DNA from 2 places in the Romboutsia sp. LXY-2 genome. Region 2 is predicted to be linked to the other one. Evidence: riboswitches for the same ligand, from Rfam matches in the RefSeq annotation. Region 2 holds a riboswitch; the other holds the start of a gene.
What was found. A riboswitch is a leader RNA that binds a small molecule or an ion and turns the genes downstream of it on or off. The one in region 2 is predicted to bind cyclic di-GMP.

Region 1 (8,171 bases), on a different contig from region 2:
TGGATAGTTTACATCATCTCCAAATCTAGATAGTATTCTAGGTTGATCGTGGTTGCACCAGAATACTGCATTCCATCCATTTCCTTCTTCCATTCCTATTTGCCAGTCGAATATGATGTCCTTTAGTTTGTCAAAATCAACTGGTGCTAGTGCCCATTTTTCTCCGTTTGGGTAGTCCACTTTAAGATGATGGAAGTTAAATGTCATACTTATTTCTTCGTTTTCTGGTTTTGTGTAGTTGATGCAGTGGTCTATTGTAGTAGATGACATTTCTCCTACTGTCATTGTTCCTGGATGCATTCCAAATACGTTTTTGTTTATATCGTGTAGATACTCGTGTATTTTGGGTCCATCTGTGTAGAATCTTCTACCGTCATGCATTGGACTTTCAAATGTGTCATCTGGGAAGTTTTTGTTTTTAGATAATAGGTTTATTACGTCTAGTCTAAATCCATCTACTCCTTTTTCTAACCAGAAGTTCATCATTTCGTATATTTTCTTTCTTAGTTCTGGGTTTTCCCAGTTTAAGTCTGCCTGTGTCACATCAAATAAATGTAGATAGTACTTATCCAATGATTCTACGTATTTCCATGCTGAGCCACCAAATTTAGATGCCCAGTTGTTTGGTGGACAGTTGTTCTTACCTTTTTTCCATATATAAAAATCATGATATGGGTTATCTTCTCCTTTTAACGCTTCTTTAAACCACTCGTGATATATCGATGTATGGTTGACTACCATGTCTAGTATCAGTTTCATGTCACGATTGTGTACTTCTTTTAGTAGCTGTTCAAAGTCTTCCATTGATCCAAATAACGGGTCTATGTTGTAGTAGTCTGCTATATCATATCCATTGTCATTTTGAGGAGAGATATATATCGGTGTAAGCCATATTACATCTACTCCTAAGTTTTTTATATACTCTAATTTGGATATTATTCCTTTGATATCTCCAAAACCATCATTATTACTATCTTTAAAACTTTTTGGATATATTTGATATACTACGCTATTTTTGTACCATTCTTTGTTGTTCATAATTTATGTCCTCCATTAACAAATATACGGAAACTAATGATGTAATATCAATAGTTCCCTTATATTATCTTTTCTATATATTCATATATTTTTAATATTAAATAGTAGCATCTTTATTAATATTAATTTATTGATTTATTTTTTATTTATTAAACTGTTGCTTTGTTTTTTTTATTTGATAGTTGTTGCTTTTTGTGAAAAGCTAGTGTTAATACAAATGAAACCACTACTGCTACTGCCATTGCTATTATAAATGATACCCAGTATTGCGGTTGGATTGCTAAGAATCCTGGTAATCCACCTATACCGATTGAGTTTGCTAATACTCCTGTAAGTATAGACACTGTAGCCGCTGATGCAGATCCTATCAATGCTGCATAGAATGCATATTTATATTTTAAGTTTACCCCAAACATTGCTGGTTCTGTAACTCCTAACCAAGCTGATAGTGTAGCTGATAGTGACATTGATTTCATCTTAGGATCATTTTTACATACTGTGTATATTGCAAATGCTGCAGCTCCTTGTGCTATGTTACTAAGTGCTATTAGTGGCCATATCATTGTTCCACCGTTTGCTATTAATTGTAAGTCTACTGCTATGAATGTGTGGTGTAATCCTGTGATTACAAGTGGTGCATATGTTAAACCAAATATTATTGCTCCTACTATCTTGAATGGTCCTGTTAATAACCTGTTGAAGAATATTGCTATTCCATCACCTATTGTACGAGATATAGGTCCTATTATAATGTATGAAAGTAATACTGTTACTAATAGCGCTACGAATGGTATTATTATCATTTTTAGTACATCTGGTACTACTTTACGCATGTTTGTTTCTATTTTAGATAATAGTATTCCTGATACTATTGCTGGTATAACTTGTGCTTGGTATCCTACTTTTTGTATAGTGAATAATCCAAAATCCCAAAATGGTATAGTACCTTCTGCTGCAGCTGATGCATATCCATAAGCATTTAATAATTGTGGTGATACTAATGTAATACCTAATATAATACCTAATATTTCTGAACCACCAAACTTTTTAACTGTTGACCACGTTACTGCTACTGGCAGGAAGTGGAATATCGCTTCTCCTAGTATCCATAGGAAACTGTGTATTTCTGCTAATGTTGGGTACAGTGCTGTAAGTGTTTGTGTTCCATCTCCAAATACCGCTAAGTCACCTATAACATTTCTAAATCCTAATATTAGACCTCCTGTGATGATAGCTGGTAATATTGGTATAAATATTTCAGCTAGTCCACTGATAACTCTTTGCACTATGTTCATATTTTCTTGCGCTGCTTTTTTTACTTCTTCTTTACTTACTATTTCTATGCCTGCTACTTCTACGAAGTCTTTATATAAATCACTTACCTCTGTACCTATTACTATCTGGAACTGACCTGCATTTGTAAATGTTCCTTTTACTATAGGTAATTTTTCTAATTCTTTGGTGTCTGCTTTTGATTCATCTTTTAGTACTAGTCTTAATCTTGTTACACAATGGGAGCCACTAACTATGTTTTCCTTGCCCCCAATTAGTTTTACGATTTCTATTGCATCATTTTTGTATTTTCCCATCTCAAAACCTCCTTGTTAACGTTTTCTTTGTACTATTATATTAACTTGTTTAAACAAGTATGTCAACAACTTGTTTAAACAAGTTTTATTTTTTTCTACTTTTTCTATTATCTAATGCTTTGTGTTTATATATTTAGCCTTTTTACATCCTTTGATGACTATTTTACATAAAATTGTTATAATAAGTCTATAATGCTCAATAGTTAGTTTATAAATAATAGATTAATTAGTTTTATAAAAAATAGATTAATTACTTTTATAAATATATAGAAAGGAATAAAAGTTTAATGGCTGTAGGTAAATACATAGATATATATAATGATTTAAAATATAAAATAATCTCTAATGAATATGAGCCCGGTCAAAAGCTCCCTTCTGAAAATGACTTAAAAGATATGTTTTCAGTAAGTAGAAATACTATTAGGAGAGCTATTGGAATGCTATCACTAGATGGATATGTGACTAGTGTACATGGCAAAGGGGTGTTTGTAATGGAAAAACAACCTCTTAAGTTTTTAGTAGGTGGATTACAAAGTTTCAAAGAGGTTTCATCTAATAATTCTTTGAATTATAGTACTGATATTCCTATATTTGAAGAGATGATTGTAGATGAGTCTTTTAGCAATAAATCGGGGTTTACTGTTGGTACTAAAGTGATATATATGGTAAGGGTGAGAAATATTGATACAGAGAACGTTATACTCGATATTAATTATTTAAATTCTAATATTGTAAAAGATATTACTAAGGCTGATGCTATGAACTCTATTTATGAGTATGTAGAAAACAAGTTAGGGCTTAAAATAAGCGGTGCTCAGAAGATAGTGTCTGTGGTTCCTTGTAGTGTTTTGGATAAGAAATATCTGGATTTGAAGAATAATAATTTGGTTGCTGTGATTAGTAATTTTGTGTATTTGGATAATGGGAGTTTGTTTGAGTATACTGAGTCTAGGCATAGACCTGATCGATTTAAGTTTACTACTTTCGCAAGAAGGGTGTATGAGTAAGGATTGTAAAAAAATAGTAGGCAAATATGCCTACTATTTAAATAGCTTCTTCTGCTAATCTCTTATTTTTTCTCTTACTATTTTTCTTCTCTATCTTATCCCGCTCTTTATTTTCTCTAAAAAGCTGAGCTTTTTTCATATTCTCCTTCAAATCACTTTCACTCTTACTCATTCTCTTTATAAAGAAATTTTCAACCTTATAACATACATTTCTATATATTGACATACTATTCACCTCTACTTACATAATACTTTTCTTAGCTACTAAAAATCTTCTTAATAACCAACCAGCTACTGCAACACCACTAAAAGTCATTGTTGCCTCTTTAGCTTCTTTATCTGCTACTTCTTCTCCTTTAGCATAATAATGATTATATAAGCCTTTTCCATAACCTAATCCTTCAGGTACTCTCTGTTCATTTCTATTATAACCATCACTATATCCAACCTCTTTTAAATGCTCTATATCCTTAATCCCTTTATCAAAACCTTCTTTGTACCAATTATTATATTTATTATTTTCATAAGCTGGAGATTTGTACTCGGTACTTTTAAATGCATCCTTATATCCTTGTTCCATGTAAGTTTCTGATAATATGACTTGTCCCTTATCATAAGCTTCTTGATATGCTCTTTTAAACGCTACATCTATATTTTCTAAATTTATACTTGGCTTATCCTCTTTACCATCCTTTAGACCAATAGCGCTATATTCTTTTATTTTATTATCTTTGTACTCTTTGATTCCCTTATTATACCCTTCATGATATGCTTTTTTTAATTCCTCATTACTATATATACTAGTATCTATAGTTGCTCCTGTAACCCCTATTTCAAAGCCTTTCGAATTTGCTTCATCTTTTTCTGATTCTAGCTTTTTTGTTCCTTCTGTATAACCTTCACTGTATTTTGATGAATATAAATCACTATAATTCCCTGAGTAAGAGTTGTTGCTTAACTGCCCTGCATAACCTGCGTTATAACCATCATTATATCCCTTTGTTCTAGCTGATTCTTTTTCTTTTTCTTCTGTATTTACTGTTGATAAGCCGCTTACTCCTCCACTACCATTAGTTGTACCACCTCCATATGGGCAACCATTTGTGTGTAAATGTGGACCATAGCCATGGTGATAATGGTAACTTCCAAGACCGGATACATTTTTATTATCTCTGTGGCCTCCATTAGAATCGGTTCTCCCTGAGTGTGCATCTACTACTGAGATGTTCATTATTAAACATAATGAAATTGCACCGATTACTTTTGCAAATTTGTTTCTTTTTATAATCATTTCTTTCTCCCTTTTTGCTGATAATTCTAATTGTTGATAATGTAAAAGTAATTTTCTTTGTCTATTCTACCACTTTTATTTGTCGATATTTGTAATATTATGTTTGAATTGTATTTTTTTGAATGTTAATTTTCTAACCATTAATAAGTAAAAAAAATAAACTCTATTTCTAGAGTTTATTTATATATTATCCAAATTTTAATGAAAGATCTTCTTTTCTCTTAAGCTTAGACTTTACATAAACACTAGCTGTTAATAACCCAACTACTAATAACACTGCTCCAGTTAATCTAAACTTACCTATTAATCCCTTTATTACAACTCCTATAACCGTACCTAAGTAAGGCACATTTACAGCTACATTTTCATACACTCCAGTTATAGAGCCCACAGTACCTATTATAATCATAAGAAGTCCTGAAGCTATCATAGCTGCTCCCATCCATGCAAACTTTCTTTTCTTTCTTCTCTTCCAAATAGGGAAGTATAATCCACAAAGAACAAATACAGCCACTATTAATGCTATTATCACTAATCCACTATCCAATATATTTGCATACTTAGACATCTTTATTATTCCTAGTGAATCAGCTAAAGTTTTGTTATCTATAATTGCTAATTTATCTTCAATATCATTTAATATCTCTTGTTTTACCACAGTTACATCTAATTTTTCAAAATCATTGTTATAATAATTTGCTCTTACAATATCTTTATATTCATCAGATTCTACATACTCATTTAAACTTTCTTCTACTCTAGATTCATAAACTGACATATTTATTGGAGGCACTTTTTTCATTTCGTTTTTTATGTATCCCACAGCAGAGAATATATCATTATTTACTACCTCTTCTACATCACTTTTACTAATAACATCATCAAAAATACCCTTAGGTAAGTTATTGTCAGCTACGTACTTATTAATTTCTATTTCTATATCCTCATAGATTTCACTGTATATCTTATTCTCTTCAAATGCTTTTGTATATGTTGTTGGATTTAACACTTCCAATTTGAATAATATAGCAGCAAAAGTCAGCACTAGTACTATTGTTAAAGTTATACTAATTATAATTGCTTTAATGTTTTTAATATTATCTTTCACACTATTCTCCTTAATATTTTTATAGGCTCTCCCTTTAGAAGTCTATAATCCTATAACATGTTTTTAAGCGTAAAAAAACTACCTTATATAAAGGTAGCTGCCATCAAAACAAACACTTATCAAATAAGTGTTACTTCAATAAGATTATCTCTTATCGGCAGCTGGCTAGCATAGTATATTACCTTAGCCCCTTTAGCTTTGCGTCCTTGGATTTCTCTAAGTTTGCCTATTTAATTTTATAACAAATTAATTATATATTAAAACTGTTTAAAAGTATATATGTTTTTGCAGCTTTTGTAGAAAAATGTAGAATAAAATTATATTTAATATTAAATACTAAAATAATTAACTACTTTTCTTAAAAAACTTTGAGAAAAAGGACTTCTTCTTTTTAATGTCTTCTTCTTCTACCACTATTTCTACTTCTTCGTTATTTATGACTCTACTTGGATTTTCTATAAATAATCTTTGTGCTTTTTTCTCTCCATACTCTTCACATACATAATCATATGCCTCTCTTATCATAGGTCTTCTTCTTTCAGGCCCATGTGCATCTGTACCTACAAAGTGTACTATACTATTTTTTAATAAAAGCTCAGTTATTCTATGAGCTTCACTACTACCTTTACCTAGCACACTAGAAGCATTTATTTGTATAAGTGCCCCTTCTTTTATTGCCTCAGTTAATAAGCTTGGATTTTGTTGAATATCATTATATCTTTCTACATGAGCAAGTATAGGCACATAACCTCTTATCTTAAACTCATAGACCACTTCGCTTAATTTCTTAGGAAAATTAGTAGGTGAAAACTCTACAAGGACATATCTACTGTTGTTTAAAGTATAAAACTCTTTTTTCTCAATACACTCTAAAAAACTATCATCAAAATATAATTCGTTACCTATTATAACTTCGACATCTATTCCATTTTCTTTAATGATTTTATTAAAATTTTCTACTTCTACTAATAGCTCCTCCCCTTTAGTATATTTAAATTGAGGATGATAATGCGAAGTATTTACTATCTTTTTTATTCCTTCGCTTTCTGCTATTTTTAACATTGAAAGTGCATCCTCTAAAGTCTTCGCTCCATCATCTACACCTGGCACTATATGACAATGTATATCTATCATGTCTTTACTCCCCCTGTCTAATAATAATGATTTTATTATAGCATAAATTTAATATTATAATACATTTTAAACCTAAAATACGACAAAATAAAACAGCCGACTCTATTCTATAAGAGTCAACTGTTAAAACATAGTCCCTATTTATATTTTTTACCTTTATTGTTGTGGAGTCGGCTCTGGTGTTGGTACTGGATCCGGCGTTGGTGTAGGGTCTGGTGTTGGTGTTGGATCCGGAGTAGGTGTAGGATCTGGTGTTGGATCCGGTGTTGGTGTAGGATCTGGTGTTGGATCCGGTGTTGGTGTTGGTGTCGGCTCTGGATCCGGTGTCGGAGTTGGATTTGGTGTAGGGTTTGGTGATGGATTTGGCGTCGGTGTAGGGTTTGGCGTTGGTCTTTGATTCGGTCTCTCATTTTGCTCTGGCCTTACCACTTCATTGCTCTCATCGTCATCATTTACTGATTCTGTATCTACTTCTACTTCTTCCTCCGGTGTCGCTTCTTCCTCAGTTACCTCTACTTCTTCTTTTTCTTCTTCTACTTTAGGTTCTTCCTCTAATACATGAGCTGGAGGACTCTTGTAGTTATCCGCTGATGCTAAGCTACCCTGGCTTGTACAAAATCCTGCTGTAGCTAAAGCCGTTACTAGTACCCCTCCTACTATTATCTTTTGTTCTTGTTTTTTCATATCTTACCCCTCAACTACTATATATTTATAATCATTTCCTTAGTATTATTTTATCATAAAATGAAAATATATACATTTATTAGATGTATATATTTTCCTACAAAAAATTATTTATCTTCTATTATTAATCCCCTATGTCTTAATAAGGCACAAATGATATATTAATAACTAATATTTTGACAATGCTTTATACACCAAGTTCCCATCAATAAACGTATACAACACCTTAGCATCTGTATCTAATCCAAGCCTACCTTTATAGATGTAAATAAAAAACGACTCATAAGGGGTCCTTTAATTAGTTTAGATTAATTTGTACT
Region 2 (8,171 bases):
ATATTTTAGATGCAAAAGCTATTGCACTTGTTATTATTCCAACAATAACTCCATAAGCTAAGTTGTGAGTTAATATAACTACTAAAACTGTAGCTAGCATTACTACTGTATCTGATTTTGGAACTTTTGAAATTCTTTTTATTGAAGCCCAGTTAAATGTAGTTATAGATACAACTACCATAACTGCAGCTAAAGATACTACTGGAATTTGAACTACAAACTTATTTAATAATATTATAGAAAATAACATAGCCGTTCCTGCTGTAAGAGTAGATAATCTACCTCTACCACCATAGCTATTATTTATAATAGTTTGTCCTATCATTCCACATCCTGCTATACCGCCAAAGAAACCTGCTACTACATTTGCAAGACCTTGACCTATACACTCTTTATTTTTGTCACTTGGAGTATTTGTTAAGTCATCAACTAATTGAGATGTAAGTAGTGACTCAACGATTCCAACTAATGAAACTGATAATGCATATGGCAATATTATCATTAATGTTTCCATATTAAATGGAACATTTGGTATTAAAAATTTTGGTAATTCACTAGTTATTTCGCCCATGTCTCCTAAAGTCTTAACATCTATATTAAATATGCTTACTATTATTGTAATAGTTATTATTGCTATTATTGGAGATGGTATTGCTTTTGTTAACTTAGGTAATAAGTAAATAATTACTATTCCTATTGCTCCTAATAATAATAATATCGGTGCCCCTTTAAAATGATCAATCTGAGATTGGAACATTAATATACCAAGAGCATTTACGAAACCGATCATAACTGGCTTTGGTATAAATTTCATTAGGTTGCCTATTTTTAAATATCCAAGTATTACTTGTATAATTCCCGTAAGTATTGTTGCTGCAAGCAAATACTCTATTCCATAATCTCTTACTAAACTAGCAAGCACTAATGCTGTAGCTCCTGCAGCTGCAGAAATAAGACCTGGTCTACCACCAAATATTGATGTAATTAAAGATATACAAAATGATGCATATACTCCAACCATAGGGTCAACTCCTGCTACTATGGAAAATCCTATTGCCTCTGGTATAAGCGCCATACACACTACAATACCTGCTAATAAATCTCCTTTAGCATTTCCTAACCATTCTTCTTTCCTTTGCCTCATAAAATTCCTTCTTTCTTTATTAAATTTTTAGTTAACCATTATTAATACCGTTATTATAAAGGCTTTTACTTTTATTTGCTTTTTTACAACGCTTCTACTTTAACTTATCTAATATATTATTAATCTTTTTGGATATGAAAGTCTAAATTTAAATTTATATGATTACAGAAAAAAAGACTATATTATATATAGCAAATTGCTCTATATAATATAGTCGCTTGCACTACTATCTCCATATGCTTCTAGTGCCCAAATACGAAGCATACTTCATCGATACTGACTCTTATTACATTTAGGTTCATGTATTACATTGGGTATATCTGTTAATTTAGGTTTATGTATTACATTAGGTTTATGGAAGATACTTAGATTTTAGCAATATAACTGCAACAGAAGTGCAACAAATAACTTAAATTATAAAAAATTTAAGTTTTTTTATTTTCGTATTAATTTATGTACTTCTTTTTATATCAAATCATTGGAATAAGTAATATCTAAACCAATTTAAAATCTATATATTTGTTTATTTAAATATTCTACAGTAAATTCTGACCAGCTATATTGTGTCATATACTCTCCACAGTAGGAATTTATCGCTTGAATATCTCCATTTATAAACTTATAATAATCACAGTCTATAATTTCTATATTTAGAGCTAATTCGCCTCTACTTTTTATTATAATATCATCTATGCCAGCAGATTTAAATGAACTTATAAGGTCTGACACTAGATTTCTTAAATTACTTTGTATAGATGTAGTCTCTGGACTGTCTTCCCATAATACTGCCATAATCTCTCTAAGAGTTACATTTGCTCCACGCTTATTAACTAAATAAGCAAAAAGTTCTTTGGTTCTATTTCTTGAAAACTTTAAAGGCTTATTGTCTACAAATACTTCAAAGTTTCCAAAGGTTTGAACTCTTACTCTTTTTTTATTTTGGCTTGGAGATTTTATATCTTTAATATGATCTATTTCTAATTTTAATTCTTCCCTGGATGCTGGCTTCATAATATAACCTGAGGCATGTACCTTAAAAGCATCAAGAGCATATTCACTATAACCAGTTAAAAATATTATAGGTATATCCTTATCTATTTCCTTAATATTTTTTGCCAAAACTAATCCACTCATTTTTTTCATATTTATATCTAAAATAGCAATATCAATTTTACCTTCATCATTAGATAAATATTCTAAAGCTTTACCTGGAAATCTAAATTTTATTATTTCTACATTTTCATATAAATCCTTTATCATAAATTCAGTACGTTGAAGAGCTATTTGTTCATCATCTACTAATAATATTCTCATATATCTCCCACCTTTTTTGGTATTATTACTTTAGCAACTGTACCTTCTCCTATTTTACTTTCTATTATTAATTCACCACTACACATAGATTTTAATCTTTCCTTAGTGTTTTTTATTCCTATATGACTTCTGTCATCTTCTTTTTCTTTTGCAGTATCAAATCCAATTCCATTGTCAGTAATTTTTACATACCAATTATATTCATCTTCATAGGTTTTAATTAATACTTCTCCACCTTCTTCAGAATCCATTAATCCATGCTTTATTGCATTTTCTACTAAAGGCTGTACTGTTAAAGCTGGTAAGAAAAACTCTGTTGTATTTATATCATAAACCACTTTTATATCTGGAAATCTTATTTCTTCTATGGCAAGATAACACTTTAAATGTTCTAACTCTTGAACAAAGGTTATGGTGTTCTTTCTAGTTATAGAATCAAGATTTCCTCTTAAATATTTAGCAAACTTTTCAGTAATAGAAGATGCTACCTTTGGACTTGTTTCACAAAGATAACAAATAGTGTTTAAGGTGTTATATAAAAAGTGAGGCTGAATCTGACTAAACATAATACTAATCTTTGCTTGTACAAGTTCAGTTTCCATATGTTGTAGCCTTTTTTCTTCATTTACTGTATTTTGAACACTTTTAATAAACTGTCTAAATAAGACTACACAAGTTAAAATAATACTACCTTTTATAACATAGCTTACCAAACCAAGGTAAGGCCAATAAGATGTTATTTCTAAAAAAGAACCAATTAGTAGTGGATATAGACCTATAAAAAGTTCTGTGTATTCTCTATTTTTTACTACTACAACTTCATAACATGAACATATAAAAATTATCATAGATACTATTATATTTATAAAAATAAATATTGGTAAAAAACTTGCCATATCATACATACCAGTAATTTGTATTGTAAAAGTAAAAATTAAAAATAGCGAAAATACCATTGTGCATATTCTATAAATTTTTTGTACTAATTCTCTAGTGTACGAGCTAAACACCATAATAACTGATATTGGTAAAACATATGCCACAAGAATATCTAAAAGATTAAGATATTCTGGATTTCTTATAATCAATGGCATTAAATCAAAGCAAGCATCCATAATTATATAAGATCCAACTACGAAAATCATAAAGGATATTGCCATACTACGATCCATATATTTACGCTTATATAAAAATGATACAAAGGAATAAACAAATAGACCTATTCCTATCATTGAAAAGGCAAAAGCAAATAATAGTGTTGAGCCATGCTCTGATATAAGCTGTTGATATAAGAAGTATGAGTATCCACTTTGTAAATCATTAAAGAATATTGAAAATACAGGAGTTGCCATGTTTTCATAAACATTTTCTAAAATAATTTCTATTTCATCTTCTGTAGTTATTCCCTTGGAAATATAATTTCGCCATGTTATCCCAGGAGATTCAAAAATACTATCATTATCTTCACCAAAAGTTAAAACAGTCTCGTCATTTATTTTAAAAGTTATTTTTAGATTGCATAGGTGAAACAATATTTCCTCATATGGTGGTATTTTCCTTGAAAAATGCCCTTTGATTACCACATTATGAGCCTTTGAATCATCAAGTACCTTATAATCTGTTAAGGGCTTTTCATCTGAATTATCTATTGAATAGGTTCCAATAATGTTCAAATGCTTTGTTGCTTTATATCTATAAGAAAATTGATTACTAGTAATAGCACAGCCAAGAACATAAAAAAATAGAGCTATTGCTACGGTAACTGTAATATAGTAAGATGTTTTTTTCATTTTATGTAATTCCTTTATATATTTTCTCTTTTTATATTTTTCTTTATGTAAGTTATTTCCCAATTATTAGGTTAATATTATCATAGGGATATATAAAATACAATAAATCTAACCTATGGACAATATGTATTTATGTCTTTATAATATACTTAAATTTTTAAATTATAATATTAAATTTATTATTTATCATATATTTGGGGGAATATTATGAAGAGGTTTTTTAGAAATACGATTAATATAGTATTAATCCTTTTGCTATGTTTTATCTTATATCAAATTTTTTTAAAGTCCACTGATTACAAGAAAGCATCAGATATTTATGAAGAAATCTTGGTAGAAAAGGAAGATAATTATAACAATCTTGTACATATTAATCCTGACTTTAAGTTTTGGATTGAAGTAGAAAATACAAATATTAATTATCCGGTTTTACAGTCTGATAACAATGAGTTTTATTTAAGTAGGGATATTTATAAAAATGATTTAAGCTCTGGTAGTATTTTTATGGACTATAGAAATGACTTTGAGAAAGATCCCAATGTTATTATTTATGGTCATAATATGAAAAACAATACTATGTTTGAAAACTTGAATAAATTCAAGGATGAGGGCTTTTTCTATGATGGCAATAAAATTAAGATAATTACTAGCGATAAAGAATATGTTTATGAGGTATTTTCTGCTTATTATATTGATGCAAGTTATGATTATCTTGTTCCTAGATTTGATAGTGATATGGACTTTGAAAAATACTTAGAGGAAATTAAAAAACTTTCTATTTGTGATAGCAGTACTCAGGTTAGTAGCTCTGATAAAATAATTACTTTATCTACTTGTAGCTACGAAGGGGAAAATACTCGTACTGTGGTTCATGGTAAGTTGATTTCTTCTCATAATAAGTAAAACTTTTTATGAAATAAATAAAAAAACCTATAAAGTAAGCTTAATTAAACTATACTTTATAGGTATTTTTTTATCTTTTATTAATCTATGTTTTTAACTATATAATTAGCTTTACTCCTTACTACATCCCTTGCAATTAGAGTGATTTGAACATTTGTAACAACCATAATCTTCACTGCCTTTTTCCTTGTGGTATTTAATTATGGGCCTAATAGCCATTACTAATACTAAAGTTACCACCACTATTACTATTAAATTTCCCATATAAAATCTCCTTTAATAAATTATTGTACCACTACTTTAGATACTATCTTTTGTTCTTCTTTACTATTAGCTTTTATTTTATATCCTATGAATAGTATAGCCCCAAGTAATATTATAACTGCAGGCACAAATCCTTCTCCTAATTGCTTGTAAGCTACTATTGTACCTACTTGATAAACTACCATTGATACTAAGTATCCTACACTTATTTGAAGTAATATAGTATTTCTTAGCCAAGTCTTTGATTTCATTTCTGATCTCATAGCACCTATAGCTGCAAAGCAAGGAGGTGTAAGTAAGTTGAATAACATAAATGAAAAGGCAGATACTGCTGTTATTCCCATAACCTCTTGAACCATCATTCCATTAACTAATTCAAAGTCTCCATTTATAGCACTACTCATTGAGTAAACTACTGCTAAAGTACCAACAACTTCTTCCTTAGCTATAAATCCTGTTATAGCTGCTGCTGCAAGTTGCCATACCCCTATTCCTATAGGTATAAGTAATAATGCAAATGGTGCTGCTATAGTAGCTAATATAGATGCATCTACTGCATCTCCTACTAACTGTAATCTAAAGTTAAATGAAGACATTATAAATATTACTGTATTACAAACTATTATAATAGTAGCAGCTCTACTTACAAAGTCTTTACCTGTTTCTATCATTTTGAAAAATGCTCTTTTTAAACTAGGTATACGATATTGTGGTAATTCTATTATAAAGTAATTTTTCATATTTTTTGTTCCTGTTGCTTTCTTTAAAAGTAAGCCTACACCTATTATAACTCCAAATGTTATAAGGTAAGTAAGAGGAAACATAAATGCTTGATTTGGGAAAAATGCCGCTGTAAATAATGCTATTATTGGTATTTTTGCACCACATGGAACAAATGGTGTAAGCATTGCTGTAAGACGACGTTGTTTTTCATCTTTTATAGTTCTAGTTGCCATTATTCCAGGTATAGAGCATCCATAACCTACTATCATTGGTATTATAGATTTTCCTGATAATCCAACTTTTCTAAATAATGGGTCAAATATAAGAGCTATACGAGCCATGAATCCACTGTCTTCTACTAATGATAATAAGAACATTAATACCATTACTAAAGGAACAAATCCAACTACCGCTCCAACTCCACCTATTATACCATCAGTTAATAATGCGTTTAGGAAGTCATTAGTTCCCATATTTGCTAACTGATCTGCTACTGTACCTTGGAAAGATTCTATTAATCCAACTAAAGTATCTGCAACTAATGGACCTAAGGTATTTATTGCTAAATTAAATATGATTGCCATTACTAAAACAAAAAGTCCTGTCCCTATTATAGGGTTAGTTACAAACTTATCTACTTTATCTTCTAAAGTTTCTTCATAAGTCTGGATTATTCTTTTTTCAACTTGAGATATTATGTTATTAACTATTTTAAATCTTTCTTTATCTTGCTTTTCTTCATTGTTTATATTTGATAATTTTTCAAATGAATTCTTTTGTATATTTAATTTTGATGACTCTACTGATTGAGCTATTAAATTATGTAATCCTTCGTTTTTTGCTGCTGATAATTCTACAACCTTACAATTTAAAAGACTTTCTAATTTTTTTATATTTATTTCTGTCATAGACTTTGATATATCTATTTTATTTAATGCTACAACTACTGGTATTCCTATTTCTAATAATTGTGTAGTAAAGAATAAACTTCTATTTAAGTTTGTTGAGTCTACTACATTTATTATAACGTCTGGATTTTCTTTTTTTATAAAGTCTGTAGTTATACTTTCTTCACTTGTGTATGGTCTTATTGAGTATGCCCCTGGTAAATCTATAATATCTATTTCTTTTCCTAAGCTACTTTTTAATTTTGCCTCTTTTTTGCTAACTGTAACTCCTGCCCAGTTACCAACGTATTCTTGCTTTCCTGTTAGGGCATTGTATAGTGTTGTTTTACCACTATTTGGATTCCCTGTTAAAGCTATTTTCATGATCTCATCTCCTTTATACCTTTAATAAATTTCTATAACCTCTGCTAGGTCTGTGTCTATGCCGTATCTTCCGCCCTTTATGTTAATTATCAAGTTTGAGTACATTTTTTTTACTATGCTTATTGTTTCCCCTTCGAAACATCCTAAAGTAAATAAGAATTTTTTTATTTCTTCATCCCCATTTATTGATTTTATTTTATATAAATTACATGTTTTACCTTCTGGTAATTTCATATTAAACACCTCTTCCCTAATATTGCATATTATTTGTAATTAATGTTGATAATTATTATCACTAATATCAGTTTATTAGATTTAATAGTGTTTGTCAATTAAAACTTATTCTCAATTTAAAAGTTTGTTTACTGGGTTTGGTTTGATGATTTTTGGTATTGATTGAATTATAAATTTTCTTGAAATAGATATTGGCTGTTTTGAGAATTGAAGAAATTAAAAAGTGCATATCTTCCTTGGGGTATTATAGTTTTTACTTTACCCCCAAAGAAAATACACACTTTATTTTACATCTTCTAAATTTACTCTCTATTAATTACATTTTACACTAGCCTCTTGTTTATCTAATATCATTAAGTCTTTAGGGAACTTAGTCAACATTTCATTCCCTTCTTTAGTTATAAGAACTGTATCTTCAATTCTAATACCGCCCCAACCTGGGAAGTATACATCAGGCTCAATAGTTATTATACAACCTTCTTCCATAATTCTAGTACCATAGTTACCTAGGAATGGTTCTTCATGAAG

Region 1: another riboswitch for cyclic di-GMP. It lies ahead of ACI48P_RS17070 (hypothetical protein); the one in region 2 lies ahead of ACI48P_RS03945 (SulP family inorganic anion transporter).

The regions. Positions count from the first base shown of each region.
Region 1 covers NZ_JBKFGI010000011.1:215,534-223,704, forward strand. The annotation lists gene treC (alpha,alpha-phosphotrehalase) at 1-1,038, opposite strand, end outside; gene treP (PTS system trehalose-specific EIIBC component) at 1,188-2,627, opposite strand; gene treR (trehalose operon repressor) at 2,915-3,634, shown strand; gene ACI48P_RS17060 (hypothetical protein) at 3,672-3,860, opposite strand; gene ACI48P_RS17065 (YHYH domain-containing protein) at 3,876-4,925, opposite strand; gene ACI48P_RS17070 (hypothetical protein) at 5,113-6,033, opposite strand; cyclic di-GMP riboswitch class I at 6,187-6,270, opposite strand; gene ACI48P_RS17075 (tyrosine-protein phosphatase) at 6,379-7,167, opposite strand; gene ACI48P_RS17080 (hypothetical protein) at 7,324-7,851, opposite strand; gene rfbB (dTDP-glucose 4,6-dehydratase) at 8,155-8,171, opposite strand, start outside.
Region 2 covers NZ_JBKFGI010000001.1:812,295-820,465, forward strand. The annotation lists gene ACI48P_RS03945 (SulP family inorganic anion transporter) at 1-1,144, opposite strand, end outside; cyclic di-GMP riboswitch class II at 1,348-1,431, opposite strand; gene ACI48P_RS03950 (response regulator) at 1,649-2,458, opposite strand; gene ACI48P_RS03955 (sensor histidine kinase) at 2,455-4,248, opposite strand; gene srtB (class B sortase) at 4,456-5,151, shown strand; gene ACI48P_RS03965 (hypothetical protein) at 5,263-5,415, opposite strand; gene feoB (ferrous iron transporter B) at 5,436-7,409, opposite strand; gene ACI48P_RS03975 (FeoA family protein) at 7,431-7,643, opposite strand; gene ACI48P_RS03980 (M24 family metallopeptidase) at 7,956-8,171, opposite strand, start outside.